Regions from separate parts of the Winslowiella toletana genome, predicted to be linked through region 2. Evidence: predicted binding sites of a transcription regulator. Region 2 holds the regulator's gene; each other region holds the start of a gene.
The links. The regulator PhoB, encoded in region 2, activates phosphate uptake and scavenging genes when phosphate is short. The targets are predictions, from matches to a motif close to CTGTCATAAAACTGNCNNAT.
Positions count from the first base shown of each region.

Region 1: the regulator PhoB is predicted to act here: its motif matches at 1,826-1,845, upstream of uvrB (excinuclease ABC subunit UvrB).
Region 3: the regulator PhoB is predicted to act here: its motif matches at 1,384-1,403, upstream of phoA (alkaline phosphatase).

Region 1 is NZ_CP134152.1:1,605,545-1,608,828, forward strand. It holds gene bioD (dethiobiotin synthase) at 1-463, shown strand, start outside; gene RIN69_RS07580 (ABC transporter ATP-binding protein) at 497-1,213, opposite strand; gene RIN69_RS07585 (hypothetical protein) at 1,463-1,678, shown strand; gene uvrB (excinuclease ABC subunit UvrB) at 2,069-3,284, shown strand, end outside.
Region 2 is NZ_CP134152.1:1,174,352-1,177,635, forward strand. It holds gene sbcD (exonuclease subunit SbcD) at 1-1,088, opposite strand, end outside; gene phoB (phosphate response regulator transcription factor PhoB) at 1,304-1,993, shown strand; gene phoR (phosphate regulon sensor histidine kinase PhoR) at 2,008-3,284, shown strand, end outside.
Region 3 is NZ_CP134152.1:2,076,796-2,080,079, forward strand. It holds gene treA (alpha,alpha-trehalase TreA) at 1-1,137, opposite strand, end outside; gene phoA (alkaline phosphatase) at 1,466-2,878, shown strand; gene RIN69_RS09820 (aminoglycoside phosphotransferase family protein) at 3,041-3,284, opposite strand, start outside.

The DNA of each region.
Region 1 (3,284 bases), 430 kb from region 2:
GGTGAATCCGCTGGCCTTTCTTGAGCCGACTTCGCCGCATATCGTCAGCGCCGAGCAGGGCAGAGCGATTACGTTCAGCCAGATGTCGGCCGGGCTGGCGCAGCTCAGTGCTAAAGCGGACTGGGTGCTGACCGAAGGGGCAGGCGGCTGGTTTACGCCGCTTTCTGAGCAGACGACGTTTGCCGACTGGGTCAGGCTGGAACAGCTGCCGGTAATCCTGGTGGTCGGAGTTAAGCTGGGCTGTATTAATCATGCCATGCTGACCGCGCAGGCGATTGCCGCCGCCGGATTGCCGTTCGCTGGCTGGATTGCTAACGATATTGCGCCGCCAGGTAAGCGGCATCAGGAATATCTCGCCACGCTGCGCCAGCGGCTGCCGGCGCCGTTTTTAGGCGAAATCCCGTGGCTGACCAGCCCTGAAGCATTCGACCACGCAGGCGACTTCCTGCGGCTGCCAGATTAACCGGCGCGGGACGATTGATGTCGTCCCGCTCTGTTACGACGCCGTCAGCCACATATTGACCATACTGTCATCCAGCTGGGCAACCTTACCTTGCGCCACATTACGTCCACGATGCAGCAGCAGAAAGTAGTGCGCCACGCGGCGAATCACCGACAGGCGCTGCTCCAGCAGCAGAATCGTCAGGCCAAAATCATGATTAAGACGATAAATCAGGTTGCCCATCTCCTCCTCCAGCCACGGTGACATCCCCTCGGTCGGCTCATCAAGAATCAGTAATTTCGGCTGTAACACCAGCGCGCGTGCCAGCGCCAGCTGCTGCTGTTGCTCGACAGGCAGCTCGCCGCTGCGTTGATGGCGCAATGCGTAAAGATGTGGAAACAGGTCATACACCATGGCGGGAATGGCGCAGTGGCGGTCGTTCTGTCCGGCCAGTAGCGCAATCAGTAAATTTTCTTCAATGGTTAACTGCGAGAAAATATGGCGCCCCTGCGGCACATAGCCGATGCCCATCCGCGCCCGGGTCTCCATCGGTTGCAGCAGCAGATTTTTCGGCGGCGCGCCATTTTCCTGCCACGTCATGCTGCCGCTGTTGACCGGCAAGTTGCCCATAATGCAGTTGACCAGCGTGGTTTTTCCCATGCCCGGACGCCCGATAATTCCGGTACAAGTACCGGGCGGCAGATCGAGATCAACATCCCACAAAATATGGTTCTGACCATAAAATTGATTAACCGCACGTAAACTTAGCATCGGGCACACTCCTTCGGGATTATCTTGCGCTGGCAACGGGCTTTGCTGGCCCGGTGTTTATAAGCGCGAGGTAGTAAAGACGTGCTGCAATTAACAGGCCAGCTCGTATCAGAAAAAGTTAACTTTTACCTTTGGCGAGTAATTAAGCCTTTCAATTAGTCAGTGGAGTTAAATAATCACATAAGGTTAACAGTGGCCTGCACTGTTACGGTGCTTATGACTGGGCTGAGTGGTGCAAAGGGAGCGGAATTGGGCAATATCGACGAGAAGCGCATCCCAAAAACAATGTCCGAAAACAGTGGCATGGCGCGGCAAGTTATGCATTGCATAGGCCGTTTAGCGATAAGAAAAGATGAAAAAAAGCGAAAAAAAAATATTTCAGCGCGCAGAACGGGTGCAGCACAGATTTATACACACCTGATGTTTCGGGCGCTGAAATCAGTTATCCACTATTCCTGTGGATAACCTTGTGCATTAGATACTGAAAACATGTGATAAGCGAGAGCGGACGCGGCTTCGGCTTTAACTGATGCTTATCTCGACTCAGGAATCAATTGAAATGAAATCAACAAGTTGATGAAAATCAAGCCTGCGGCATTTCCGACATTTCCTCTGTGACGCTTTCGCGACAGTGCGCTTGACAAATGTTAAAGGTTCAAAACTTCTGGGGATAACCTTATCGACCTGTCCTCAGGCATTTGTCCAGTAAAGTCGGAGAAAAGTCAGTGATTACTCTGAGACCACACATTGTGCGAAATAACTGTTATTATATCCAGTATAATTTTCTGGAAAATTTGCCAAGGGGGAGTAGAATTACACTCCGGTTCGCGCTTTTCTTCTTCAGGTAGCCCATCAATGAGCAAAGTTTTTAAACTTAATTCCGCATTTAAACCTTCTGGCGACCAGCCCGAGGCAATTCGACGCCTTGAGGAAGGGCTGGAAGATGGTCTTGCCCATCAGACGCTGCTGGGGGTGACCGGCTCAGGAAAAACCTTTACCGTCGCGAATGTGATTGCCGATCTTAATCGCCCGACGATGGTGCTGGCGCCAAACAAAACGCTGGCTGCGCAGCTGTACGGCGAGATGAAAGAGTTTTTCCCCGATAATGCGGTGGAGTATTTCGTCTCATATTACGACTACTATCAGCCCGAAGCCTATGTGCCAAGCTCAGATACCTTTATCGAGAAAGACGCCTCGGTGAACGAACATATTGAGCAAATGCGGCTCTCGGCCACCAAAGCGCTGCTGGAACGCCGCGATGTGATTGTGGTGGCTTCGGTATCGGCGATTTATGGTCTGGGCGATCCCGATCTTTATCTGAAAATGATGCTGCATCTGACGCGCGGCATGATAATCGATCAACGCTCGATTCTGCGCCGTCTGACCGAATTGCAGTACACGCGCAATGACCAGGCGTTTCAGCGCGGGACATTCCGCGTGCGCGGCGAGGTTATCGATATCTTTCCGGCGGAATCCGATGAAATTGCGCTACGCGTTGAGCTGTTCGATGAAGAAGTCGAGCGGCTGTCGTTGCTGGACCCACTGACCGGCCAGGTGCTGGAGGTGCTGCAACGCTATACCATCTACCCGAAAACCCACTACGTTACGCCACGTGAGCGTATTTTACAGGCGATGGAAGAGATCAAAGTTGAGCTGGCGGATCGTCGTCAGGTGCTGCTGGCCAACAATAAGCTGCTGGAAGAGCAGCGCCTGTCGCAGCGTACACAGTTCGATCTCGAGATGATGAACGAGCTGGGTTACTGCTCCGGGATCGAAAACTATTCGCGCTACCTTTCAGGTCGTGGACCGGGCGAAGCGCCGCCGACGCTGTTTGACTATCTGCCAGCTGATGGCCTGCTGGTGGTGGATGAGTCGCACGTTACGATTCCGCAAATTGGTGGCATGTATCGCGGCGACCGTGCGCGTAAAGAGACGCTGGTGGAGTATGGCTTCCGTCTGCCGTCGGCGCTGGATAACCGCCCGATGAAATTCGAAGAGTTTGAAGCGCTGGCACCACAGACCATTTATGTCTCCGCGACGCCGGGTAACTACGAGCTGGAGAAATCGGGTG
Region 2 (3,284 bases):
TCACTTAGGGTTTCGTTATTTTGACGTGCAATCACCTTGTCACGCTGTTCGCGGCTGCGGCGCAGTAACACCACTTCTACCGGCAGCGCGGCGGTCAGCTCCTGGATGCGGCGCTGAATATCATTGAGATAATCGGCGGTGACGATTTCGATATCCAGCCAGACATTGCTGTCAGTATCGGTGAATTGTGCCAGCTGCTGCTCAATTTCTGCCAGCGAGCCTTTAATCATGCACATCGGCTGAAATAACGGAACCTGCAGCGCTTCAACGCGGCGAAGCTGGTCGCCGGCAAACTCCACCAGAAATACGCTCTTCTCTTTACCCAGTTCATCAAAACTGAGTGGGACAGGCGAACCGCTGTAGCGAATATGTTCGCTGTTGGCGACGCGCTGCGCCCGATGAATATGGCCCAGTGCGATATAATCGGCGGGCGGAAAAGCCTGCGCCGGGAAGGCATCGAGCGTGCCGATATAGATATCACGCACCGAGTCACTGGTGGTGACGCCGACGGTCGTCAGATGGCCCGTAGCGATAATCGGTAATGCCAGCCCCAGCGCGGTGCGCTGTGTCAGTGCATGCTGATAGCAGCTCTGATAATGCTCGCTGATGGCTTCCAGCAGACTTTGCTGTTTTTCGCGTCCCGATTGCCCGGCCTGGCTGCGCAGAATATCGCGCGGGCGTAAAAATGGAATCGCACACAGTAGCGCAGCTGGGTTGCCCTGACGGTCATTCAGCTGTAACACTTGCTGCCCGATGTCATCGCTGGCGGCAGCAATCACCCGGGTATTCAGGCAGGCCAGCAGCTCGCGAGATTCATTGAGCGTTGCCACTGAATCATGGTTTCCGCCGAGCACTACCAGCTGGCAGCCGGTTTGCTGCAGTTGCACGACAAAACGGTTATACAGTTCACGCGCATAGCTCGGAGGCGAGCCGGTATCGAAGATATCACCGGCCACAATCACCGCATCGACCTGATGTTGTTCTACCACCTGTACCAGCCAGTTAAGAAACGCCTGATGCTCCGGCGCCCGGCTTTTGGTGTAGAAAAACTGACCGAGATGCCAGTCCGAGGTGTGGATAATGCGCATAAAACTTCCCGATTTATTTAGGGTACATAACGGTAACGTAAGTTGCCGATTATAAACAGAGAGCTTAACGGCGGGTGAGTAAATGCATAATCAGCCTAAAAAAAAGTATCACAAAGGCGATTTTGGTCCGTGCATTTTTCATAAATCTGTCATAAAACTGACGCATAATGGCGCCGCGAATCCCAGTGACTAAAGTCACATCAGCAGGAGCAATAATGGCTAAGCGCATTTTGGTAGTCGAAGATGAAGCCCCAATCCGTGAGATGTTGTGTTTCGTTCTTGAGCAAAATGACTATCAACCGATAGAAGCGGAAGATTATGACAGTGCGATCAATTTACTTATCGAACCCTGGCCCGATCTGATTCTGCTCGACTGGATGTTACCTGGCGGCAGCGGCATTCAATTTATTAAGCATCTGAAACGCGAAGCCATGACCCGGGATATTCCGGTGATGATGCTGACTGCGCGTGGTGAAGAGGAAGACCGGGTGCGCGGGCTGGAAGTCGGTGCCGATGACTACATCACCAAGCCGTTTTCACCGAAAGAGCTGGTGGCACGCATCAAAGCGGTGATGCGCCGTATATCACCGATGGCGGTTGAAGAGGTGATCGAAATGCAGGGACTCAGCCTCGATCCTTCGTCGCACCGGGTGATGTCAGAAAATACCCCGCTGGAAATGGGCCCGACCGAATATAAATTACTGCACTTTTTTATGACCCATCCGGAACGGGTATACAGCCGTGAACAGCTGCTGAATCACGTCTGGGGCACCAATGTTTATGTGGAAGATCGTACTGTTGATGTGCACATCCGCCGTTTGCGCAAGGCGCTGGAAGTTTCCGGCCACGATCGCATGGTGCAAACGGTGCGTGGAACGGGGTATCGTTTCTCCGCTCGTTTTTGATCGGAGTCTGAACCGTGCTGGAACGCCTCTCCTGGAAGAGATTATTACTGGAACTGCTGCTGGCCTGCGTGCCAGCACTGATACTCGGCCTGGTGGTGGGTTTTCTGCCGTGGTGGCTGCTGCTGTCGGTGCTTGGCGTGCTGGGCTGGCATTTCTATAATCTGCAGCGCCTGTCGCACTGGCTATGGATCGACCGTACGATGACGCCGCCCGCCGGGCAAGCCAGCTGGGAGCCACTGTTCTATGGTTTGTATCAGATGCAACTGCGTAACCGGCGGCGACGTCGCGAGCTGGGCAACCTGATTAAACGTTTTCGCAGCGGCGCAGAATCGTTGCCGGATGCGGTGGTGTTGACGACCGAAGAGGGCAATATTTTCTGGTGTAACGGCCTGGCACAACAGCATCTTGGGCTGCGCTGGCCGGAGGATAACGGACAAAATATTCTTAACCTGCTGCGCTATCCTGAGTTTTCCCACTATCTGCGCCAGCGCGATTTTTCCCGACCGCTAACTCTGGTACTGAATAATCATCGTCATTTAGAGTTTCGTATCATGCCTTACAGCGAAGGGCAGTGGCTGCTGGTGGCGCGTGATGTTACTCAGATGCATCAGCTGGAAGGGGCGCGGCGCAACTTTTTCGCCAATGTCAGTCACGAACTGCGCACGCCGTTAACCGTGTTGCAGGGTTATCTGGAAATGATGAACGATGCGGTGCTGGAAGGACCTGCACGCAGCAAGGCTCTGCATACCATGCAGGAGCAGACGCGGCGTATGGATAGCCTGGTTAAACAGCTGCTTACCCTGTCGCGGATTGAAGCGGCGCCGGCGATTGATTTGCAGGAGAAAGTGGACGTGCCGATGATGTTGCGCCTGCTGCAACGTGAGGCGGAAACGCTGAGCAATGGACGGCATGAAATTCATTTCCATACCGATCCACACCTGCGGGTGTTCGGTAATGATGAACAACTGCGCAGTGCGCTTTCTAACCTGGTCTATAACTCGGTTAACCATACGCCAGCAGGCACCCGGATTGATATCAGCTGGTTGCGTAATAAAACCGGCGCGCATTTTGCGGTGAAAGATAACGGACCGGGGATTGCGAAGGAACATATTCCACGGCTTACCGAACGCTTTTACCGCGTGGATAAAGCGCGTTCGCGCGCCACCGGCGGCAGCGGTCTTGGGCTGGCGATCGTAAAACATGCGCTGAGCCATCATAATTCGCGGCTGGATATTACCAGTGCTGCTGATGTTGAGACCTGTTTTGCCTTTACGCTGGCGCCGAGGTTGAT
Region 3 (3,284 bases), 900 kb from region 2:
ACGCACGCTGTTTTTCTGCCAGTCATAGTCGGCATACCAGCCATCCTGTTCATCCCACAGGTAGCGGTTAATCGCTTCCTGACGTTTTTTTGCCAGATCGTCAAAGCGCTGACTGGCGTCGTCCTGTTTCGCCAGTTTGCTGGCGTGAGCAAGCGTTTTTTCCAGATGATACAGCAGGGCGTTCAGATCCACCGGCACAATGCGGGTGGTGTGGATGGTAGAGAGATCGTCAGGCTTATCAAACCAGCGCGAGCTGAAGTCCCAGCCGGAAGCCGCACCGGCGCGCAGATCGCGATACAGTTCCGCTTTATTCCTGTCGGTCGCTTTCTGTGCGGTGGTAATATCATCCATATAGGATTCAGTGCGCGGCACGTCGCGCGCATCCCAGTAGCGGTTAAGGATCGCGCCATCTTTCAGTTTGACCACGCGCTGGCTGGCTTCACCAGCTTTTACCGTCTCCGCATCCGCCATCCAGTACTCCCACTCCTTTTGCAGCTGCGGTTGGTATTTGACATAAACCTCATCGCCACCGTGCTTCGCCAGCAGATCAACCATCAGGCTAAAGAAGGGAGGTTGAGAACGGCTGAGATAATAACTGCGGTTTCCGTTCGGAATATGACCATATTTATCCAGCTCTGCCGCGAAGTTATCCACCATATCCTTCACCCGATCCCAGTGACCGCTTTCAGCAAGCCCCAGCATGGTGAAGTAGCTGTCCCAGTAGTAAACTTCGCGAAAGCGGCCGCCTGGCACGACATACGGTTTCGGCAGCGGCAGCAGCGAATCATACTGATTCACTTTGTCGGTGGTGCGCGTCAGCACGGGCCACAATCCGTTGATATGTTCACGCAGGCTTTGCCCCTGCGGTGGTACATATTTTTCACCGTCGGCTGGCAGAATAAAATTGCTGTCTACAAAGTGGCGCAGATCGAAATTACGCTGAGATTTTTGCATCTGCCAGTCGGCGAGAATCGAAGAGGGGCTATATTTTGGCACCGCATCAGCGAAAGTTTTTTGATCGGGAAAGAACTTTGCCGACTGCACGGCGTGATACAACGGACCGAGACGCACATCGGGCGGCTGTGGCGCGCTGGTTAACATGCGCTGATCATCTTCAGCGTGCGCAGGCAAAGTCATGCCCGCCAGCACGCCGGTAAACATTAGCGGCAGCAACAGTGCCCCTTTCCATTGACGGTTATCAACTCGTCTCATCATCGGAAGTTCTCCTTGTCCAGACCAGACATGGTCTGTAAGTAATTGACCATTCGAAAAACTTTAGACGAAATTTTACAAAGTGTTGGAAAGCAGGGCGCGAACTGTGAGGTGGCTAATGGTTTTAGTGTTATCAGGCGGCGCTGTGCCTGACATCAGAATGACATGCCGGTGTCACAAAACTGACAGGGTTTTGTCGCAAACTCGCTCTCTGAAAACCTTAGTTAACTTTTTCTCATGGAGAGATGGCAAGATGTCACATAAAAAACTATTCACCCTGTCGGTTATTGCTACCCTGTTTTCCACCAGCTGTTTCGCCGATATCGCTGCCTACAGCCGCGCGGCTCAAGGCGATCTGACGCAGCCAGGTGGCGCACGCCGCCTGACCAGCGATCAAACCGAGGCGTTAAAAGCGTCGTTAAATAATCACACCGCGAAAAACGTAATCCTGCTGATTGGTGACGGGATGGGTGACTCTGAAATCACCGCTGCGCGTAACTATGCCGAAGGCGCAGGCGGTTTCTTTAAAGGCATCGACGCGCTGCCGCTGACTGGACAATACACCCACTACGCGCTGGATAAGAAAACCCATAAACCAGACTATGTAACCGATTCTGCCGCCTCGGCCACCGCCTGGAGTACCGGAGTGAAATCGTATAACGGTGCGATTGGCGTAGATGTTAACGGCAAAGATCATCCGACGATCATGGAAATTGCCAAAGCGGCAGGTAAAGCGACCGGCAACGTCTCTACTGCGGAATTGCAGGATGCCACTCCGGCGGCGCAGATGGCACATGTGACCTCGCGCAAATGTTACGGTCCGGCGAAAACCACGGAACTCTGTGCCAGCAATGCGCTGGAGCAAGGCGGCAAAGGCTCGATTACCGAGCAACTGTTAAATACCCGCGTTGACGTCCTGCTGGGTGGCGGCGCTAAGACCTTCAGTGAAACGGCGAAAGCCGGTGAGTGGCAGGGAAAAACGCTGGAGGAACAGGCAAAGCTGCGTGGTTACCAGTGGGTCAGCGATCTTAACGGCATGAACGCCATCAGCGAAGCAAATCAGGATAAGCCAGTGTTGGGGCTGTTTGCTGACGGCAATATGCCGGTGCGCTGGAAAGGCCCTAAAGCCAGCTATCACGGTAACCTGACAAATGAAGCGATTCGCTGTGAGGTGAATGCAGAACGTCCGGCCTCAACCCCGACGCTGGCGCAGATGACCGATAAGGCCATTGAGCTATTGAGCAAAAATCAAAACGGCTTCTTCCTGCAAGTTGAAGGCGCGTCAATTGATAAACAGGATCACGCCGCTAACCCATGTGGCCAGATTGGCGAGACGGTAGATCTGGACGAGGCGGTGCAGAAGGCGCTGGAGTTTGCGCGTAAGGACGGCAATACGCTGGTGGTCGTTACTGCAGATCACGCGCACTCCAGCCAGATCATTGCCAATGACAGCAAGGCGCCGGGACTGACGCAGACGCTGAAGACTAAAGAGGGTGGGCTGATGACCATTAGCTACGGTAACTCGGAGGAAGATTCTCAGGGACATACCGGCACTCAATTGCGCATCGCCGCCTATGGCCCGCATGCTGCAAATGTGGTTGGCCTGACCGACCAGACCGACCTGTTCTATACCATGCGGGCGGCGATGGGCATTACCCAGAACTAACGAGGGTTAGCGATACCACAATCCGCCAAAAGCCCGAACACGCGTTCGGGCTTTTGCGCTTGGTCACGATTTAAAGCTGGAAACATTGGGGTGACAGACGGGGTCTGGCATCAGAAAAATTGGCCTGAATTTCACCCCTAAGGTTAACCTGAACAGTTTCAGTCACTGCTGCAGTTTGGCAATTGCCAGCTTAGCGACTTCTGGTGTAGTGGAAATTGGTTCATTGCTTTCAAGTGACCATGCGGTTGAAAGCCCACACCATGCAATTATCCACATAAGAAGCCGCTCTCTGTCCAGACCTGCCATTTGACTAACGATCTCCAGCCGTTGTTCAAATACTTCTGGCACAGTCGCGACCCGGGGAACGGGATTGTCAGCATCCGGATTGGTGAAAATATTGGCATAG